2 linked regions of the Verrucomicrobium spinosum DSM 4136 = JCM 18804 genome follow. The protein of the gene in region 2 interacts with the protein of the main gene of each other region in a pairwise test. Links are inferred from orthologs where the notes say so. Each region holds a gene or a part of one and is shown on either strand. Other genes may lie near its edges. The genes, in order: mobA and VSP_RS35200.

Evidence for each region.
Region 1: the proteins of VSP_RS35200 (region 2) and mobA interact in binary tests that used the Escherichia coli proteins (3 or more experiments, as listed by UniProt). The link is inferred for Verrucomicrobium spinosum DSM 4136 = JCM 18804 from one-to-one orthologs.

The regions. Positions count from the first base shown.
Region 1 is NZ_ABIZ01000001.1:7,996,750-8,007,268, forward strand. The notes cover bases 2,625-5,402. They hold mobA (molybdenum cofactor guanylyltransferase), read right to left. Parts: upstream 4,429-5,402; coding sequence 3,820-4,428; downstream 2,625-3,819. Other genes in these bases: VSP_RS32225 (hypothetical protein), read left to right, coding at 2,625-2,700; VSP_RS42845 (hypothetical protein), read left to right, coding at 2,722-2,907; VSP_RS38485 (transposase), read left to right, coding at 2,975-3,742; VSP_RS32245 (MOSC domain-containing protein), read right to left, coding at 4,437-4,895; VSP_RS32250 (phospholipase D-like domain-containing protein), read right to left, coding at 5,022-5,402. Outside these bases: peptide-methionine (S)-S-oxide reductase MsrA, read left to right, coding at 1-604; EamA family transporter RarD, read left to right, coding at 974-1,933; VSP_RS32220 (Smr/MutS family protein), read right to left, coding at 1,949-2,305; more of VSP_RS32225, read left to right, coding at 2,416-2,624; more of VSP_RS32250, read right to left, coding at 5,403-5,546; VSP_RS32255 (hypothetical protein), read left to right, coding at 5,732-6,274; VSP_RS32260 (hypothetical protein), read left to right, coding at 6,291-7,277; lpdA (dihydrolipoyl dehydrogenase), read left to right, coding at 7,324-8,709; VSP_RS32270 (regulator of G-protein signaling domain-containing protein), read right to left, coding at 8,991-10,519. UniProt on the Escherichia coli protein: Transfers a GMP moiety from GTP to Mo-molybdopterin (Mo-MPT) cofactor (Moco or molybdenum cofactor) to form Mo-molybdopterin guanine dinucleotide (Mo-MGD) cofactor.
Region 2 is NZ_ABIZ01000001.1:3,168,982-3,179,532, forward strand. The notes cover bases 2,530-5,339. They hold VSP_RS35200 (molybdopterin molybdotransferase MoeA), read right to left. Parts: upstream 4,639-5,339; coding sequence 3,421-4,638; downstream 2,530-3,420. Other genes in these bases: VSP_RS12810 (hypothetical protein), read right to left, coding at 2,530-2,834; VSP_RS12815 (DUF6717 family protein), read right to left, coding at 2,838-3,179; VSP_RS12825 (hypothetical protein), read right to left, coding at 4,651-5,316; dnaX (DNA polymerase III subunit gamma/tau), read left to right, coding at 5,323-5,339. Outside these bases: VSP_RS12790 (hypothetical protein), read left to right, coding at 1-166; VSP_RS12795 (SDR family NAD(P)-dependent oxidoreductase), read left to right, coding at 415-1,155; VSP_RS12805 (SDR family NAD(P)-dependent oxidoreductase), read left to right, coding at 1,481-2,191; more of VSP_RS12810, read right to left, coding at 2,277-2,529; more of dnaX, read left to right, coding at 5,340-7,395; VSP_RS12835 (YbaB/EbfC family nucleoid-associated protein), read left to right, coding at 7,455-7,769; VSP_RS12840 (hypothetical protein), read left to right, coding at 7,834-8,226; VSP_RS12845 (phospho-sugar mutase), read right to left, coding at 9,067-10,551. UniProt on the Escherichia coli protein: Catalyzes the insertion of molybdate into adenylated molybdopterin with the concomitant release of AMP.

The sequences.
Region 1 (10,519 bases), 4.8 Mb from region 2 along the record:
CCTTATGAGTGCCGTTGGACTCTCTGCCTCCTCTGCTGCCGAACCCGCCGCTGAAACCAAGGCCACCCCGGCGGCCGCCAAAACGGAAGAGGCCATCTTTGGCGGTGGCTGCTTCTGGTGCACGGAAGGCTGCTACCTCATCGTGAAAGGCGTGACCAAGGTGGTGAGCGGCTACACTGGCGGCCACGTGGAAAACCCGACCTACAAGCAGGTGTGCACCGGCGAGACCGGCCATGCTGAAGTGATCAAGGTGACCTTTGATCCCACCGTGGTGTCCTACAAGGATCTGGTGGACCTCTTCTGGTACGCCCACGACCCCACCACGCTGAACCGCCAGGGCGCAGATGTGGGCACTCAGTACCGCTCCGCCATCTACTACACCAGCGAGGAACAGAAGAAGATCGCCGAGGTCTCCAAGGCGGAACACGCCAAAGAGTTCTCCTCCCCCATCGTGACCGAGATCACCAAGGAGGCCAAGTTCTACCCCGCCGAAGACTACCATCAAAATTTTGCCAACAACAACCCCACCCAAGGGTACGTGTGCAACGTGGTGCTGCCCAAGGTGGACAAGTTCAAAGCCAAGCTGAAGAAGCTGGCGAAGTAAGGTCCTACAAAGCGGATACTTGAGAAGTCATGACGGGAGCGGAGTAGATCCGCTCCCGTTTTTGCTTTCTTCTAGTAGCGCAGATTGGCAATCGGCACGCGTTGCGGGCAGGCGGCGGGTACAAGCTCACCCCGCCCCTCCCAAGCGGAAGTAAAGGAGGCGGGGGTTCCCAGGCACGCGGAAGACTGAGGTGTAGCGGCGATTGACACCACCAGCGAATCTGCCGCCCAACAGAAGCTCCCGGCTAGATGCCGGAAACGGCACGCAGGATGCGTGCGCTCCCCAACTCTGAAGGATCGGGATCACACAGATCCCTCCGAAATCCCTGCGAGTCTGTGATCCTCCAAGATCCTGGCCACCTTGCGCCCCATGCTGCCCTGTGGCATAGCGGAGGCCTTGAAAGCCCAGTCCGTCCCGGCCCAACCCCTCGCTCCTCAGGCGCATGCCTCCGAGCCGCCCAGGGCGGTGCTCGCGGCGGTAACCGCCTTTTTCCTGTGGGGCGTGCTCCCGGTGTACTGGAAGGCCACGGTGTCCGTCGGCTCAACGGTGATCGTGGCCCACCGCGTCTGGGGCACAATCCTGTTTCTCATTCCCCTGCTGCGCTCCCGCGGGGAGCTGGGGGCTTGGGTGGCCGCTCTGAAGTCGCCAAGGTTGCTCTGGGTGCACGGCTGGGCCGCCCTGCTGCTCACCGCGAACTGGTCGCTCTTCATCTGGGCGAACCAGCACGGACGCATTGTGGAGGCCAGTGTGGGCTATTTCCTGAATCCCCTGCTGAACGTGCTGATCGGTTTTTTGTTCCTGGGCGAGCGGCTGACGCGGTTGCAGATCGTGAGCGTGAGCCTGGCCGCCCTGGGTGTGCTGCTACAAGTGGTCATTCTGGGCCACTTTCCGTGGATCGCCCTGCTGCTGGCCAGCACCTTTGGTGTGTATGGTCTGGTGCGCAGGAAGTCGCCGCTCGGCTCGCTGACCGGGCTGGCGCTGGAGACGGTGCTGGTGCTGCCCTTTGCCCTGGGATGGCTGGCCTGGTGCCATCTTCAAGGCCAGCCTCTCTGGGGCGGGGGCACCCCCTTGGAGGTGGGTCTGGTCGTCGGCGCGGGCGTGGCCACAGCGCTGCCATTGCTCACCTTTGCATACGCAGCGAGACAACTGCGCTTCAGCACCTTGGGTCTCCTCCAGTTCATCGCCCCCACCGGGCAGTTTCTCATCGGGGCGCTGTTGTACCATGAACCCGTCACTGCGGGAGCGTTGATGTCCTTTGGCTGCATCTGGGCCGGCGTGGCGGTGTTCTGCTTGGAGGCGTTTGGAAAGCGGTCGGGCAGCAAGCACTGACCCGGCTTAGCCCGGTCAGTCTTTCATCTCGCGGGATGTATCCGCCTTCTTCAACCACACCCAAGTCGCCCCCCAAGTACCACTTTGGCCGCCCGCTGGCCATTGCCAGGAGGCCACCATGGGCAGTTTCTCCAGCAGGCGATGCACGCCTTCGCGCAAAGCACCCGTACCCTTGCCGTGGATCACCCGGACGGTGGTGATGCCTTTTTCCAGACACGCTTCAAAGTAGTCCGGCAGCAGGTCACGGATCTCGTTAGGCCGGAAGGTATGTAGATCCAGCTCGCCTGTGATGGGAATGGGCACGGGCTCCAGGGACTCTGGATCGAAGTCCCAGGACTCCGATTCGGGCTCGTTGGATTCATCCTGGGGCATGACAGACTCGTGCCGAAGGATGCCACGTCGTCCAGCAGTTTTCGGCGCGACATGACGCACCAAAACGCCTCGTCACAACTCGTGGTGTTTTAGCCAACAGAAGCATGAACATGAAAACGCTTCTGCCTGTCGCCATGCTGCTTGCCACAGGTCTGCTTACGTCTTGCGGCAACGGTGCTGACAAGACCGCTTCGGGCACCGCCTACAATATCAACGTCACCAGCGACAATACTGCCAACTGGACGCAAGGCGATGGCAAGGCCAGCCTCAAGCATGTGGCCACGGAAGTGCCCAAAGTTCACAGCCTGCATTTTACCAACAAGGGCAACAAACTCATAGTGGCGGTGATGTTCCCGGGTGACGCTCCGCCTGCTGCTGGGAAGTACGTTTTTTGAAATTCTGTAGGTGCCGGAGTAGTGAGTGGCTTGTATGTGGACAACCGCGCCAAGATGGAGAGCTACACCGCGGCAGAGGGCACCATGGAACTAACCGTGAAAGATGGCGTGTACTCCGGCAAGTTTGAGTTCAAAGGCCAGGGCGGACCGATTGGCGGTGGGCAAAAGGAGATCAAGGTGAGTGGCACGTTTGAGGATGTGAAGTGAGGTGGGGGCGCAGGCGCGGCGGCGGCAGCTTAAAGTAGTGCAGAGCTTTAGCTCGGTATTGAAAGCCGTGACTAGCGCGACTGACGAGCTAAAGCTCTGCACTACTTTAGAGTTTTTCACCTTGGCGTCATCAAACAATGTGTTAGCAGTCGGCATGGCGTTCCAGCCTCTCAATCCACACGAGTCTGTCCATGTTCATCGCGAACGATTGCCCCATTGGCGACAGTGGGGAACCACCTATTTCGTCACGGCTCGTCTGGCGGATTCCATTCCCACCATCGCTGCTGAGAATTGGCGAATGAAGCGGGATGCGTGGTTGCGATCTCACCATTTGTCCTCTCTGGGCGAGCTGGAATCGCTGCCAGATGCCGTACGTCAGGAATATCACCGGGAGTTCACAGGGCGGTTTCATGAACTCCTGGATGCTGGCCATGGGGCCTGTTACTTGAGCGATCCATTTTCAGCTTCTCTCTTGGTAGAGAAGTTCATCGAGCGTGATGGTGCCGACTACCACCTGGATGGTTGGGCGATCATGCCCAATCACTTTCATGCATTGGTGGAGCCCATCGGAGACGCCCAACTCGGGAACATTCTGCAGAAATGGAAAGGAGGCAGCGCCAGGACCATCAATCAATCTCTGGGACGGATGGGACCACTATGGCAACGGGAATTCTTTGATCACATCGTACGAAGCGAAGCACAGCTTGACCACTTTCGACGCTACATCGGGGCGAACCCGGAGAAAGCTGGCTTGAGTAAAGGGTATGTGTTGGGTGTCGGGGTTGACGCGAGCTTGAGCAAGGCCATGATCTTCGATCGCTTGAACATAGGATAGCGGATCGTCTTCGGCAGCTTAATGTAGTCCAGAGCTTTAGCTCGGCATTGGACACCATGGGCAACGCGCCTGACGAGCTAAAGCTCTACACTACTTTCCCTGAAATCCTCAGGCGTATTCAGGTTTGAGAAACAACCAGCCGCATGGGCCGGCACGGGCAGCGCGTCCAGCAACCCGGCCTCCACGGCGGCCCTGACGAACGCCTGGAGGCGATAGTTTCCCGCATCCATGGCCTTGCGCAAAAGCGGCAGCCCCTCCACCGGATAAAGCGCAGCCAGCGGTTCAAAACCGCGAGAGCCTTCGTACACCACCCCTCGCCCAGGCACGCTCAGTCCGCGCTGCACGATCTCGCCAAGAAAATCTGCCGTCATGCCAGGCATGTCCACCCCCAGCACGAGCAGAGGCAGGCGAACCTGGTCCAGACAGCGCCATATGGCAGGCAGCGGGCCTTGATTGCCCGGGGGATCGTACACGGTCTGAACCCCCAGCGGCACCGGCGACAGCGCCTGTTCTTCACGGCAGGAAAGCAGCACCCGCGCAGGGTTCAAGGTAGCAATTTTTCCCAGTTGAACCTGCCAAAGCGGTTGCCCCCCCCAGTCAAGCAGGGCCTTGTCCTGACCCATGCGACGCGACTGCCCGCCGGCCAGCAGGGCGGCTGCGAAAGGAGTCGGGGGGGCTTGTGGCATTTGCTCGACTAGGCATCGCGACGCAGCACCCCGTCCGTGAGGATGCGGGCACGCAGTCCGCCATTCCCCATGAGCGCCTTCTCCGCGCCTTCGGCAAAGGCCTGGTTCATCCAATAACAAGGCCTGGCCTCCTCCGTGCCCTTGAAAGTCATGCCCTGGAGCTCAAACTCTTTCCCGATCAGCGCATTCAGATCCACACCGCTGACGATCACGTTGCGACGGAACACCGAGGTGTCGCGGTCATGCACACCCATCTGCTCGCACAGCTTGTCATACACCTCCTGGGAGAAGAAGGTGATCTGGCCCTTGTAGTTTTCCCGGTGACCGAAATACCTGTCCCCCTGCAAACCCTGACCCGCAACACACTCCACTTCGGGGACATCGAGCATGGGCTCTGTCCCCGCCGGCTTCCCGTGGTGGCCCACAAAGACATGCTTGGGCGAGATGTAGAGGTGGAGGACGCGCATAGGGAAAGGTGGACGGAAGAGGCGACATTCGCAAGCGAGTCAGGCGTAGCCCCCTAAACCAGCAAAGCGTCTTAACCAGCAACGTGTCTCAACCAGCTGCCTAGCGGCGTCTCAACTTCCTCCTCTTCACCCTCCGACCGGCTCCGGGCAGACATCGCGGCGCTGGCAGTTCGTGCACCAATCGCCCAGGTAGAAGCTGTCCAGAAAGCTCATCAACTGGGCGATCTGCTCCTTGTCCTCTGTCACAAAGCCGGCCTCGAAGTTACGGCGATTCTCGGCTTTGGCCCCCATGCCAGCACCCGTGAGGTTGGCCGAGCCGATATAGGCGATGCGGCCATCGGCCACCACGGCCTTCATGTGCATGCGCGGGCAGAGGATGCGCTCGAAGAGATCGCTGCGCAGGAACTCCGGGAAACGGTCAAACTCTTCGCGGAATCGCGGGCCCGGCTCTTTGGCGTGGATCAAGCGCACTTCCACTCCCTGACGCAGCTTCTCTGCGAGCACAGCCAGAAAGGGGATGAACTTGCCCGCGCCATCTTCCACGAAGAGGTCTTTCAGATCCGCCGTCACCACCCAGAGATACCGTTTGGCCTCCGGCACCAGCCGCAGGAGGACGGTTTCATAGGTCTGGGCATTGAGGACGAGCTGCATGCAGGCGGTGCGGGCGCTGAGGACGGAGGGGGGGGAATCTACATGGGGGTGTCCCCCTCGCCAACACCCGCCTGTCGCGGCGGTCATCCCAGAGCCATTTTTGCCCGATCCTTCACCGACCGATGGTTGCAATCAACCACGGGTGGGCTAATTGCGGCGCATCCCCACTGCGGGATATGCCTGCCATGGCTCCGGACCCTGCTGCCAGCCCCCCACCTGTGCCTGACTCCTCCCTGCCTGCTGCTGGAGGATGGCGGAAGCGCTGGAAGCAGCTGCGCCGACACCCGGTCTTCCCGCTGTTGGTTTTTGTGGTGCTCGCCCAGATCGTGAGGGATAACTATCCCTTCAGCCACTACCCCATGTACTGCAACCCGACCTCCCGGCCGTTGCCCTTCCAGTACCTGGCGGATCGGAATCAGCAACCGCTGCCGGTGGTGTGGCACACCGGCGTGACCCCATCCCGCGTGGGCAAGAAGTTCGGCTATCATAAAAGCCAGCTCATTGAGGAAGACATCAAGCAGGCGAAGAAGGAAAACCGAGACCCCAGGCCGGAGTCGGATTTCAAGCCCGAGGCTGGGCATGACGTCCTGGTCTTCCTACGAAAGCAGTCCCTCCTCCGCAAACCACATCGTCATCTGCCAGAGGACGTGCTGCTGATGGAGGTGACCCTATCGTTCGCTGAGGACGGCTTCAAAGAGAATCACAAGGTGGTGGGCCGCCTCCGCTGAAACAGAAAAAGATCTGATGCCGGATACCGCCCTCCCCTCCCCTCCCTCGCTGCCGCCCGCTGCAACAGGTGAGGTCTCGCTCTGGCGACGTTTCACCGCTGCTCTGAGGCGCTGGATGGCAGGCGGATTTGTCCCCTTCCCCGTGCATCGCTGGGAATGGGTGCTCATGCGCATCGGGTTCGCGGCGCTGGTCATGCATACCTTCATGGACTGGCACCCCTTCAAGTATGCCTCCCAACCCGCTCCAGTGGGGATTGCCACGCTGGTGGACCTGAGCTTTCTGCATCGACCGGGCATGTTCGAGTTCTTCCGCGGTCTCGGCGCGGTGGGTCTCACCATCTACATCCTGGGATTCGGCCTCCGTTTCGTGCTCCCCGTACTGGCCCTGGCCAGCACGATGATCTACACGTACTCGAACTCCCAGGGCTTCACCCACCACGGGGTGCAGCTCGTCACCCTGGTCCTCATTGGCCAGACTCTGGTGGCGTGGTGGTGGTGGTGGAAACAGCGCCAGGGAGCCCGGGACGTTGCCTCCGCCCTGCCGCTGCCCCTCCAGTGTTACATGGTGTACTACAGCACCGGGATCATCGCCTTCAGCTATGTGATCTCCGCCGTCACGAAGATCACGAACTCCAAGGGCATGTGGGTGCTCAACGCCAAGTACTTGTGCATTGAGATCGTGAAATCCCAGCGGCTCAACTATTACGGAGATCTGGACCCCTCGCAGAAGATGGATCCTCCGGTGGCCGTGTGGCTCCTCCAGCACCCGCTGGCTGCCACCGTTCTTTTCGGCAGCGGCTTTTTCCTTGAGTGTTTCGCCTTCGTGGCCCTGCGGGACCGGATCTGGGCCTTCATCATCGGCGTCTCTCTCATCGCCATGCACGAATCCATCTCGTGGATCATGGAGCTGGACTTCCATAACCACGAGGCGCTCGTACTCATCTTTTTGATCAATCTGCCGTTCTGGTTCGCGCGCCTTGCTTTCCCCCGGGCACTGCGCTAACTGCCTAGCGGCATTCCTTGAAACGGAACACCTACTTTTGGAAATCATGACCTACGACCTCATCGTCATCGGCGGCGGCCCTGCGGGCTATGTCGCAGCCATCCGCGCTGCCCAGCTGGGCAAAAAAGTCGCTTGTGTGGAGAAGGAGCGTGGCGGCGGCACCTGCAACAACTGGGGCTGCATCCCAACCAAGGCGCTGTTGCACGATGCGGAGTTCTACCACCGTATGACGCACTCGGAAGGTTCCCCCTTCACGATCAAGGACGTCTCCTACGACTGGACCAAGCTCATCAAGCGCTCCCGCACCGTCTCCGACAAGGGTGCTGCGGGCGTGGACTACCTGTTCAAGAAGAACAAGATCGACTCCATCCGCGGCGAGGCCTTTCTGGACAAGGCCGGCGAAGTGCGCGTGAAGCTGGCTGACGGCAAGGAGGAGATCCATCAGGGCACCAAGATCCTCATCGCCACCGGCTGCGTGTCCCGCCCGATGCCCGGGTTCCCCTTCAACGGCACCACCGTCATCGGCTCCAAGGAGGCGCTCGCCCTCCCCTCCCAGCCCAAGAGCGTGGTCATCATCGGTGCTGGCGCGATTGGCATTGAGTTTGCCTACTTCTTCAACGCCTTTGGCACCAAAGTGACCGTGGTGGAGATGCTGCCAAACGTCCTGCCCGTGGAAGACACCGAGGTGTCCCAGGCGCTGGAGAAATCCCTCGTCAAGCAGGGCATGACCCTCCTCACCAACCACAAGACGGTGAAGACCGAGGCCAGCGACAGCGGCGTGAAGATCACCGTGGCCAATGACAAGGGGGAAGAGAAGCTCCTTGAGGCCGACATCTGCCTCGTGGCGATCGGCGTGTCCCCGCTGCTTCCCGGCGGCGATCTCAAGATCGGCCTTACCGACCGCGGCTACATCCAGACCAACGACAAGTACGAGACCAGCATCCCCGGCATCTACGGTGCGGGAGACATCATCGGCCCCCCATGGCTCGCCCACGTGGCCAGCTACGAAGCGGTGCAGGCGGTGGAAGGCATGTTCGTCCCCGGCCACAAGCCGAAGAAGGTCACCGTGTTCCCGGGCTGCACCTACTGCCATCCGCAGGTGGCCAGTGTGGGTCTCACCGAGCGCGCGGCCAAGGAAAAAGGCCTCAAGTACAAGGTCGGCAAGTTCTCCTACGCCGCCAGCGGCAAGGCCCGTGCCATCGGAGCCAGCGACGGTTTTGTGAAACTCATCGTGGGTGAACCCCATGGCGAGATTCTGGGAGCGCACATCATCGGCACCGAGGCCACCGAGCTCATCGCTGAGCTGGGGCTGGCCATCACACTGGAAGCCACCTACGAGGAAATCGAGGCCACCATCCACGCCCACCCGACCCTGTCGGAAATGGTAAAGGAAGCCGCCGAAGTGGCCGCTGGTCACGCCATCCACGTGTAAGCATCCCGCACAAGGACCAAGCGAAGATTCATTCTGAAGAAGGCAGGGCGATGTCCCTGCCTTCTTCTTTGTTGGTGCCAGAGCAGGGTGCTTCCCTAATAAAGGAGGCGGGGGTTCCCAGCCCCGCTCACCCGCCAAACGTCCCTTGATCCCCTTCCCGCTCCGCATCCCCAACAGATCGCGGGGCCGGAGACCCCGCCTCCTTTGCCTAAAAAAACACCCGCGCCACAGTCTGCACCGGGCACGGGAGCTTCAGGAGTCAACGCTGGTGGCCCAAGTGCTTACTCAGCCGCGATTTCCGCGCGGCGCGTCTGGATGAAAGCGGTCAGGCTCCCCTGGAACGCCGGGGTGCCATCGGTGTGCTTCATCCAGTTGAGGCCGGAGCCGTCTTCCAGTTTCACGGAGCTGTTAGTCAGCTGGGTATAGGCCTGCTGGATGTCATCCGGGATCGGTGCGTCCGGATTGCCGCGGGTGCTGGCGATGAAGGCATCGATCTTGGTCTGTAGCTCGGAAAGGTCCGCCACCTCACGCATCTGGGCCTGGCCCTCCACCACGAACGCCTCGATGTTGTTGAAGACTTCCTTCACGATCTCTCCGGGCTCGGTGGCCGTGATGGGCTTCTCGATGTTCCTGGCAATGCGGGCGAGGGACTCAGTCAGATCCTTGATCTGCGCACGGGCTTCAGGGGTGCCTTCTGCTTCGAGCTGGGCGATGAGATCGGTGAACTGTGACTTGGCCTGCGTGATACCTTCCAGGGAGTCCTGGCTGCCGGCGATATCCCGCAGCGCCTGGGTCATCCCTTCGGACGGACCGGCTCCAGTGTAGTCGCGCCAGAGCTTGGGCTTGCTTTGTCCACGCACCAGCGGGTTGCCGCTGATCTCCTCGCGGTTGAAGAAGTCGAGGATGCGGTTCTCCTTGTTGCGCACCCCGCCACCACCTGTCGCCCGACCGCCAATGCCGTTGATCAGCTCATTGAAAGCGTGGCCAAAGTCGATGCGACCCACGCGACCGTCCTGCGTGGCAATCATGTTGCCCGGGTTCACGTCATGGTCGCCCATGAGCGCGGAGAGGGCGATGTTGCGCTGCACATCCTGGGAGGCCTGGCCGCTCAAGCGCAGCACGCCGCCGCCACTGCGAGCACCCTCTGGGGCGTCGAGCTGGATTTTCGGGTGTTTCTGCCCGCGAGGCAGGGGTCCGGCCAGCTCAATATAGAGCCCCTTGAGGTCTCCCTTGCCGCCCGCCAGATACTTCGAGGTGACAATCGCCTCATGCTTCACGCTATCCTGACGCAATGCCACATCAGGCACCAGACGGCGATCCCCTCTCGGCAGCATGGAGCGCGCGATGTTTGAGGAAATCACTTCACCGTAGTTTTCCGTGTTCAGCCCGCCCGCCTTCATGCGGCGCCCCCGGCCTGCGTGGATGATGGAGTCCTTCACCTGGAAGAACTGTCCGCCTACCTTGGCGCGACCACTGCCCGTGGCTCCGCCGGAGCCCTCCAGGTCCACCCCGCGGAAGCGCTCGAAGGAGCCCACGTGCGTCTCTTTGCCAGGTGCCCAGTCCATGTCCTCGTTGAACATGCGTTGAGCGACGATCTTGCCCAGCTGACCGGTCCTCTCGCCCTGCGGGGAGTCCACGAAACTCTTGAGCCCGGCCCCTTTCAGGCCATTGGCGGCATCGGCCTGCATTTCCTTCAGGAAGTCCTTGAGCTTGCCACGCACGAGATTGTCCTGGCCGTCTTCCTCTGGCCCAAACAGCTGCTCCTGTCCGATGCGGCTCTCCATGTCTCCGCCGAGGATTTCGTGTTCTT
Region 2 (10,551 bases):
CAACGGGGAGTTCTTCTCCATGATGCTGATTTTCCTGGCCAATATTGCGCTGCTTGGGGCGCTGTTCATCAGTGCCTCACCCACCTTGGGGTGGCAGGATGTCTGGGAGGATGCACGGAATATTGTGATCACCCTTTGGGCGTGGATGAAGGGTGGGGCGACGTAAGCGAGGCTGGCGCGAATGGGACATCAGCCGACCGATACGACGCCTTCGGAGTAAACACTCAGTCCTCGCATACGTGGGCTTGATGGTATCTCCCAAAAAAGCAGATTTTCCAGAGCGCGGCCATTCGTCCGGGTCCTGGGGCCGTTCAGCCGGGTGGGTTGCCGTTCCACCCATTCTTGCGGTGACGGCCCTGGCCTGGGGTAGTCTTCGGGGCAAACAACCCCCGAAAAAAGACCCCGCAAACCTCCATGAAAAATATAGCCCTGGTAACCGGTGCCGGGTCCGAGCTTGGACGCGAAGTCGTTGGTGAACTGTTGAACCAGGGCTGGGGCGTCGTCGCTGCCTGCAAAGATGGCGACGGCGTCCCGATGGGGCGTGAGGGGATGCTGGCTGTGACGCTGGACATTTCCCGCCATGCCACGGTGGTGGAGGCGGTGGCGAAGGGCTTGTCAGCATTCGGTCGGATCGACTGTCTCATCAACATCCCGGAGATCGATGAGGATCTGCTGGAGCGCGGCGATTTTACGCGGGGCATTCAGGCCGTGTTTCAGACGGGTATTGCCTCTGGGCTCAACGCCACCCTGGCGCTGGTACCGTTGTTCCGTCATCAGGGGTTTGGCGCTGTGGTTCAGGTGATCATTCAGCAACACGGCCCTCCTGGGCCTTTGAGTTCCGCCTGGGAAGTCGTCCGTTGTGTGGGGGAACGCATGGCGGATCTCGTCAAGTCTGCACCTCGCGGGCTGAACGTCGCGGTGGGGTTGGCAGAACTGGACTGGAATGAATCCTGGGGCCGGCGTGTTGCGCAGCCTTTCAATTTCTCCCAACAACCAACACCCCATCCCCGGCGGGAGGCGGTCGGCAATATTGTCACGGAAGCCTGCCGCGCCCTCACGGAGGCTCGTGCCGCCTTTCGCCGGGGATCTGCCTTGACTCCTGCCCAGTATCGATGGCTGGAGAGCTGGAAGAATGCGGCGCAGAGCGCGGTGTAGTCGCGCTGATCGGTCAATGCGCCTGAAAGGCGGTTTTGCTTCGGGAGGCCTGCAGGGGCGTCTGCATGATCCACATGGTTTCAAATAACCCCCAAAAAAACATGCATCATCTGAAAGCCATCAGACTCTGTCTGCTGCTCGCTGGCGTCGCGCTTGTGCTGCCATCCTGCGTGATTCCCTCTGACCCTCATCACGATCACGATCATGATCGGGATCGTAGTCCGTGGCGCTATTGATTGCGTGACCAGGATTCGTCCAGCACAAAGCCGCTTGAGCATCAGTCGGCAGTGCTGGATGTTTCCCCAACCCCCAATTGACTTGCCTCATGAACTCAGTCTCCCCGCGCACGGCGGTGATTGCAGGTGCCTCTTCTGGCATTGGCCTCGCATTGGCACGCTTGTTGGCATCTCGCGGCTACCGACTGGTTCTGCTGGCCCGTCGGCGCGAATTGCTGGAGCAGATTGCAGAGGAGTTGCCAGTTGAGGTGGTCCTCAAAGTGATGGATGTGGGCGATGCAAACGCGCCGGAAGCTTTCTCCGAACTGCTCGATCAGCAGCAAGCCGTGGACCAGATCTACTTGAGCGCGGGCACCGGGCATCTCAATCCCGGTCTGGACTGGGCGCTGGAGGATGAGACATTCCGGGTGAATGCGCTGGGCTTTGCGGGCATGGCGGCAGCGGCCTATCGCTACTTCGAGCGGCAGGGGCATGGACACCTCGTTGGGATCACTTCCATCGCTGCCCTGTTGGGGTCACCTGAAGCACCGGCGTACAACGCTTCCAAGGCCTGTGCCTCGCGCTACCTGGATGGACTGCGCATGCGGGCCAAAGCTGCGAAACTGCCGGTGTATGTCACAGACATTCTCCCCGGTTTCGTGGATACAGCGATGATGAAGGCGGAGAAGCCCTTCTGGGTGGCCAGTCCGGAAAAGGCCGCCGTGCAGATTGTCTCGGCGGTGGATAGGAAGAAGGGGAGGGAGTACGTATCACGCCGGTGGGGCGTGATTGCCCTGATTCTACGACTGCTGATGAAGTAGCTTGGAGACAATGTAGGCAGTGACCATGCCGCCAGCTCCACAACGGAGGCCGGGAAGCAGGGAGATAACTCCCAGCCGCTGAATGCTATTCATTCAGAGTGGAAAGGCTGGCTTCGTTTTCAGCGATTGCTTTAGTCAATGACTTCCTGAGGGATTCTCCATCTTGATTCACGATATCGGACACGACCCAATCTTGATCCGACCGATCCAAAACCAGGATGATGGTCCATCGATAAGCAGGCTTTGAGACAAGGTACTCCAAGTGAACAGGGACCTTGACGGTTCCACTTTTCAGGATTGGGAAGCCCACCGCGAAGGTGTCGAAGCTTTCTGCAATCGAGGCAAAGAGGTCGCCTTCCTTGCTCCAGGCGCTCTTCAGCACCCTAGGATGGGGATCGTTCTTGTATTTGCGTTTGATGCCCGCCTGTTCACGAGCCTTCTGTGATTCTGCCTTCTTGAAAATCTGGATGAGTTCCTCACCCAGAAGAGGAGAGAGCAGGTTGATTTCCCTGGCATCGGGGACGCCGCGAATTTCCCATTTGTAGAGAGAATGGAAAAAGCGCTTGGTGAATTGCGATGGGGATTCCGCTCTCGTTGAGGTCAGGCAGAAGAGAAAAGCCGTCAGGATAGAGATCTTCCTCATGGCCTAACGGGCGGAGACCTTCACGAAAAGTTCCTGAGGAGCAGACTCGAAGTATTTGAACAAGGCGGGGCAGAGCCAACCGTCCATATTCCGCTCCGGCCAGGAGTACCAGTTGCCGCCATACTCAGGTCGGTTCCAGGTGAAACGGGCATGGAAACCAGGGAACGGATCGGGTGAGAAGATCAACTGGAAGCCTTCGGCGGCATTCGGGAGGTTCTCTGTGAGCGCATCAATGATGGTATCCGCGCCGCTGACAAACGGTTCTTGAGTCAGGCCGACGCGCGGGTCATCAAAGACCCAGATGCCCTCGTACTTGTACGGGGCGATGATGAAGAGGGAGTTCATGGGGATTTTTGCTACTATACATGCACCCAATGCAGAGCGGCCACTGGATTCTTGTGCAACCGCTGACGAGAGCAGGCCGACACTGATCAGCGTGCGGCGTAAGTATCACTCCTCGGCAGTGTGGGGAACGAGCGGAGTTCTGGGATAGACGGAGAGCAGTCGGTGACAAAGGTGTGCCGCCGCATCTTTGATCAAGAATGAGATCATGGTGTCACCACAGCCTGGCGTGGTCTGATCCCAATCAAGAAACGAGTAGCACCTGCCCGATGGAATCTCCTTCGTTCAATACTTCGTCCGCCTCCATTCGCAGCAGTGCATTCGCACGGCTGAGGCCGAAGAGGGCGTGAGACTGCTGGATGCCCAGGGGAGTGAATACACCATTTTCATAGAACCCGCGCACATAGTGGGGGCGGTCACCGCCGTTGGAAAGGGGGGTGGAGAGGGTGGCGCTGACGATGGGGAGACTGAGGTGCTTGCCCGCGGCCCCCATGGCCTTGAGCAGGGCCGGTCGCACAAAGAGCAGAAAGGTCACGAATGACGACACCGGGTTGCCCGGAAGTCCGAAGATGTGGCAGAGGCCGCCGTCAGGGCGTTTCGCCTGGACATAGAGGAGAGGTTTCCCCGGTTTCACCTTTACTCGCCAGAACTCCGCAGGGTGACCCAGTGCCTGGAGGGCGGGCTTGATGCAATCGTGATCGCCAACGGAGACCCCACCGGAAAGGATCAGGAAATCATGGTTGGCGATCAATTTGTCCAGTGCGGTGGTGGTGGCGGCCAGGTTATCGGGCAAGTGCTGGCTGTGAACCTCCGTTGAGCTGACTTGCCGCACCAGACTCTCCAACATGAGTCCGTTGGAATTATAGAGCTGCCCGGGTTGGAGTGGGAGCCCTGGGGGTACGAGCTCGTCTCCGGTCGTCACCACTGCCACCTTGGCGGGTGGATGGACCCAAATCTCGCGCAAGCCTTGAGAAGCCAGAACCCCCAGCACCATGGGGGTCAGGGCTGTGCCCGCCTCAAGGAGTTTCTGCCCCATGCAGAGGTCGCTGCCTGCACCGCGGATGTTTTCATCCAATTCAACGGGCTCCCGGCAGACGATGCGGGGGCCTGAGGGAGAAGTCTTGAGGTCCACGTCCTCCTGCATGATGACGGCATCCGCCCCTGCGGGCACAGGTGCGCCAGTAAAAATGCGGATGGCTGCTCCGAAGGGAAGGGTGAGATTGAGCGAAGGCCCGGCAGGTTGCTCGCCGACGACAGTCAGTGGAGTGTCTGACCGAGTGTCGGCCGCATGCACCGCGTATCCATCCATTGAGGAGTTGTCGAAGCCAGGCAGCGGTACACTGGCATGCACCGCCCTTCCTGCAAAACAGCCGAGCAGGGATGAAGTGAGGGGTTGAGCGATGGGCGGGAGAGGCGTGACGCCTGCCAGCACCCTCTCCAAGGCGGCCTGTTCAGTGAGCATGGGAGCGGTGGCTCAGTTGATGGGTGGGGGAAGCGCATCCGTGGGTCCCTCGGCGGCACCGCCTTTGACATCGGCTGGCACCTTGATGGAAGGGGCCTTCTGGACAGGCTGAACTGGCTGGACCGGGATTTGGGGGGCGGCAGGCGCAGGGGTGGGAATCCCTGGCTGACCTGACGGATCGCGGGTGAAAGCGGGTGGCTGCATTGAGCCATGGGGGGCTTGCCCTGGCATGACTCCAGGGATCATGGCCTCCGGGCCTGCCGGAGTGCCGGATGCGGTGCTGGGCGCTCCGACGGCGGGCGGTTGGCCAGCCGCGGGCAGGATCACGACATCTCCACGCTTTGGGAAGCCGTCCACAATATCCGCAGAGATGAAGTTCTGCTTGGACTCGGGAGTAACGATGAGTGAAGCCTTGTTGCCCGTCTGTGGCTGGGTGATCAGCTTGGTGCCGGGAGGGAGCGTCATTCGCGATTCCGTCCGGACCAGGACAAACTGCTGTTCCGGGTTGACGACTTCCACCAGGCCGATGGCCGCGTCCTGTTTGGGGGGCTCTTCCTTGGCCTTTTCCGCAGGTTTTTCCTCCTTGGGTTTGTGCATCAACTTGCTCATCGTGCTACAGCTGGTGCATGCCAGAGTGGCCAGGCCAAGGGTGAGCAGGATGGATTTCTGAAGAAGCATGGCGGGATGCTAGACGGTCATCTTCGTTTGGAAATTAAAAATGCCGAAATGCGGGGTGGAAAGGACGGGGCTCCCCGCTACGATTGGCGGGTGAGTTATCAGGTTTTCGCCCGCAAATACCGGCCGCGCACGTTTGAAGACGTGCTGGGGCAGGACCACGTCGTGCGCACGTTGCGCAATGCCATCGCTCAGAACCGTTTGGCGCATGCCTACCTCTTCGTGGGGCCCCGTGGGACGGGCAAGACCAGCACCGCCCGTATCTTTGCCAAGGCTCTGAACTGTCCGAACGGACCTCGGGTGGATTTCGACCCCGATGACGAGGTCTGCGTGGAGATTGAAAAGGGGATCAGCCTCGACGTGCGCGAGATTGACGGTGCCAGCAACAACGGTGTGGAGCAGGTGCGTGAGCTGCGTGAGGAGGTGAAATTTGCCCCCACCCGCTGCCGGTACAAGATCTACTACATCGATGAGGTGCACATGCTGAGCACGGCGGCCTTCAACGCGCTGTTGAAGACTTTGGAAGAGCCGCCAGAGCACGTGAAGTTCATCTTCGCCACCACTGAGGCGCATAAGGTCCTGCCGACGATCATCAGCCGCTGTCAGCGGTTTGATCTGCGCCGCATTCCTGCCGGTCTCATTGCCAAGCATCTCCTGCACATCGCCACCCTGGAAAAGGTGGCCTTGAGCGAAAAGGCTGCCTATGCGATTGCCAAGGGGGCAGAAGGCGGGATGCGTGACGCGCAGTCCATGCTGGACCAGTTGGTGGCCTTCTGCGGGGAGCGGATTGAAGAACAGGATGTGCTCGACATTTTTGGGTTCACCCGGGGTGAAACGGTGGCCAATCTGGCAGCACGCGTTCTGGACCGCGATACGGTTGGGGCACTGAAGGAGCTCCACTCCCAGGCCGACACCGGCAAAGACCTTGGGCGCCTGTTGACCGACCTCATCCAGCATTTTCGCACTCTTCTGGTTCATCAGGTGGATCCGGCAGCGGCGGAGGAGGATCTCTCGCCAGAGGTGGCGGACATGGTCAGGCAACAGTCCGCCATGGTGCAGGCTGAATCCCTGCTCCGGGTGATGGACGGCCTTGCTGAGGTGGATGCCCGCATGCGCTGGGCCAGCAACAAGCTGCTGCATCTTGAAATTGGCGTCATCCAGGCTGTGCAGACCCTTGGAGAAGTGACCTTGAGCGAGGTGATTGAGGCCTTGGGTGGCGCACCCAGTCCGGATTTGATTGCCAGGCGAGCTGCTCCTCCCGTGCCATCCCGTGCCGTGGTGGAGGCTCCAGCCGCGGAGCGCCCTCGGCCAGCGCCTGTGGCGGTGGCGGCTCCGACGCCTGCACCAGTTTCTTTATCCACGCCGAAGCCTGCTGCCGCACCGGTAGTTGAGCCAGCGCCGCTCCCGGCACTCTTCCGTGAGGAGCCACCACCTCAGGCTCCCGTGCCGCCGTTGTTCCGCGATGAGCCCCCTCAGACGGACCGCCCCGCACCCGTTGCTGTTGCCCCGACTCCGCCGCCAGTGGCAGTTCCAGCTGAGGTTCCTCCCGCGGTGGAACCTGCCGCGCCCACTCCCGCCCCGGCACCCGTGGCCGAGGCACCGACATCTCCTCCCGCTGCTGCGGGGGGGACTCCAGAAGAACAGTGGCGTCAAATCAAGGATCGATTCCGGATCAAGAGCCCGCTCAAGGCGGACTATCTGGATGTGGCGGCGTTTCAGTCTTGTGAAGGCAAGACGCTGCGCATAGGCATGCCCACTTCTGAGGCCGGACATCGGGATGCTCTGCTCTACGCTCCCGTCCGCAAGGCACTGGAGGAGATCATGTCAGACGTGATCGGGCGCCCCATGATGCTGGAGATCAACCTCGATCCCAGCATGGAGCCCCCGCCCATGGCGGAGCCGATGTTCACCTTCTCCGATCCGGAGCCCGCCCCTGCAAAAGCACCGGCCGCTCCGAAACCAGAACCCAAGGCGGAAGCCAAATCCGAGGCAGCCAAACCGGCCATTAATGAAGATTTCTACAATGACCCCCTGATTCAGGAGGCCCTGGTCAAGTTCAAGGCCACCCTGGTGAAGCCCTGAGGTTTACAAGGGCTCCCGTTGATTTCCTTACCAACCAACCACGCACCCACCTTTCTCGCATGAACATTCAGAAGATGATGAAGCAAATGCAGCAGATGCAGTCCAAAATGGCTCAGACCCAGGACGATCTTGCTGGTAAGACCATGGAAGTGAGCTCCGGCGGCGGCCGCGTGACGGTCACCGTCACAGGGGCCCAGGAAATCACTGCCATCAAGATCAACAAAGAGATCGTGGATCCCGAAGACGTGGACATGCTGGAAACCCTGGTGCTGACCGCTGTGCAGCAAGCCCTCGCCAAGAGCAAGGAAATGGCCGCTGGCGAAATGGGCAAGCTGACCCAGGGGATGGGACTGCCTCCCGGCATGGGATTCTAAACGCGATGCTGTAAAATTCGCACTCTCCCAGGTGTTGCTTCGCTGAAGGCACCTGGGGAGTGAGGTGAACTCCCAGTGGATTGAACCCCGCGAGGGCGGCGAAAAGGTGACGCACTCGCTTGTGGGTCAGCGGGACACGCCCGCAGACAGTGCGGGGCAGGAGATGGAGGGCGATGAGGCGGATGACGAAGACCGGCTTGATGATGAGGAGCTGGAGGCACCAGAAGCGCAGGGGCGAGACGAGGTGGGACGTTTGGTGCGTGAGCGGGGCTGGGAACCCCTGCCTCCTGTACCTGAAAACAAGCTACCCGTGACTTGGCCGCAGAGTAAAGGAGGCGGGGTCTCTGGCCCCGCGGTCTGTGGGGTGTGCGGAGCGGGGAGGGCATCAAGGGATGTTTGTGGCGTGAGCGGGGCTGGGCCCCCCCGCCTCCTGTACCTGAAAACAAGCTACTCGTGACTTGGCCGCAGAGTAAAGGAGGCGGGGTCTCTGGCCCCGCGGTCTGTGGGGTGTGCGGAGCGGGGAGGGCATCAAGGGATGTTTGTGGCGTGAGCGGGGCTGGGAACCCCCGCCTCCTGTACCTGAAAATAAGCTACCCGTGACTTGGCCGCAGAGTAAAGGAGGCTGGGTCTCCGGCCCCGCGGTCTGTGGGGTGTGCGGAGCGGGGAGGGCATCAAGGGACGTTTGTGGCGTGAGCGGGGCTGGGAACCCCCGCCTCCTGTACCTGAAAACAAGCTACTCGTGACTTGGCCGCGGAGTAAAGGAGGCGGGGTCTCTGGCCCCGCGGTCTGTGGGGTGTGCGGAGCGGGGAGGGCATCAAGGGACGATTGTGGCGTGAGCGGGGCTGGGAACCCCCGCCTCCTGTACCTGAAAACAAGCTACTCGTGACTTGGCCGCGGAGTAAAGGAGGCTGGGTCTCCGGCCCCGCGGTCTGTGGGGTGGGCGGAGCGGGTAGGGCATCAAGGGACGTTTGGTGCGTGAGCGGGGCTGGGAACCCCCGCCTCCTGTACCTGAAAATAAGCTACCCGTGACTTGGCCGCAGAGTAAAGGAGGCGGAGTCTCCGGCCCCGCGGTCTGTGGGGTGGGCGGAGCGGGTAGGGCATCAAGGGACGTTTGTGGCGTGAGCCGGTTGGCACAACCGGACTACGCCTGTGGCGGCCTCGTACGAGCTGAGCTCAAGTCTTGTGTCTCCCGCGGAGCGGGTCGGCTGAAAGCCACTGACCGCGGTGAAACAAAACAGGCGTTCTACCAGCAGGGCCAGCAGAACGCCTGAAATGATCAACGAGTTGACGGCTAGAACTAGGCGAGGCGGGCGTCGATGTCCTTCTCGATGGCGCTCCAGAGCGTCTTCAGGCTGCTGCTGACCTTCTCCTTGGCGGCGGAGAGTTCTTCGGCAGTGAACTTGCCACCGGAGGGCTGCTGGCGGCCATAGAGGTAGTATTTGATCTTGGGTTCCGTGCCGCTCGGGCGCACCGCAAAGGCGCGGCCATCGGCGGTGAAGACCCAGAGCATCTTCTCCTTGGGGATGGTGTCGCCTTCTTCATCGAGGTGGCCGCCCTTGCTGTAGTCCACAGTGCGGATCACCGGGCTGCCGTCAAACTCGGTCGGAGGCTGGTTAGCATAGGAGTCGGCCAGCTTCTGAATCTTGGCGGCTCCTTCCGCGCCCTCAAAAGTCTTGCTGTGGTTGCTCTCGAGGAAATAGCCGAACTCGGCGTAGATGTCGTCGAGCAGCTCGACCAGGGTCTTGCCTTGTGATGCAGCGTACGCGGCCACTTCGGCAAACATGACCACGGCACCATTGCCGTCCTTGTCGCGGGTGGAGTCGGTGCCGAGGTAGCCGTAGCTTTCCTCACCACCGAAGACGAAGAACTTGCTGTGCTCCAGACGGGCGGCGCGGGTTTCCGCATCCGTCATGTCGCGATATTTGGCGCGGATGTCGGCGGGAAGGGCCTGCTCGTATTTCTCCAGCTTGGCGCTGATGTATTTGAAGCCAGTCAGGGTGTTTACCACGCCGATGCCGAAGCCTTCCGCCACTGCGGACTGGAGATCGGTGGTGACGAAGGTTTTGATCAGTACGGCGTTCTTCTTGTTGGCGTCGTTGATGATGCCAAGATCGAAGAAGGTCTTGATGCGATACCAGCCGATGAGAGAGCCGATCTGGTTGCCGGTGAGGAGCTGCATCTTGCCATCGAGACCACGCACACCCACGCCCATGCGGTCGCAGTCTGGGTCCGTGCCGATGACAATGTCCGCGCCTTCCTTGTCAGCGAGGGCCACTGCCATGGCCAGTGTTGGGGCGTTCTCCGGGTTCGGGGAGGCAACGGTGGGGAAGCGTCCGTCGAAGATGTCCTGCTCCGGCACGGTCAGGGTGTTGAAGCCCAGCTTGCGGAGGATGCGGGGAACGAGCACGCCACCAGCGCCATGCAGGGCGGTGTACACGATCTTCAGATTCCGGGCCTTTTCCAAGAGTTCGGGTTGGAGCATGAGAGCTTCCACCCTCTTGAGGTAGATCTGATCCATCTCCTCGCCCAGGATGGTGAGGGTGCCGCGCTGGTCTTCCGGAAGGGGAGTGTAGGCCTCGCTCTTGATGGCGTTCACTTCCGTGATGATGCCGGTAGCGTGCGGTTCCACGATGCCGGCACCGTCCGCATAGTTGACCTTGTAGCCGTTGTCGTGGGCGGGGTTGTGGGAGGCAGTGAGCATGACGCCTGCGTCTGCGCGAAGCTGACGGACGGAGAAGGACATCTCCGGTGTGGCGCGGGGACCGTCGAAGAGGTACACATC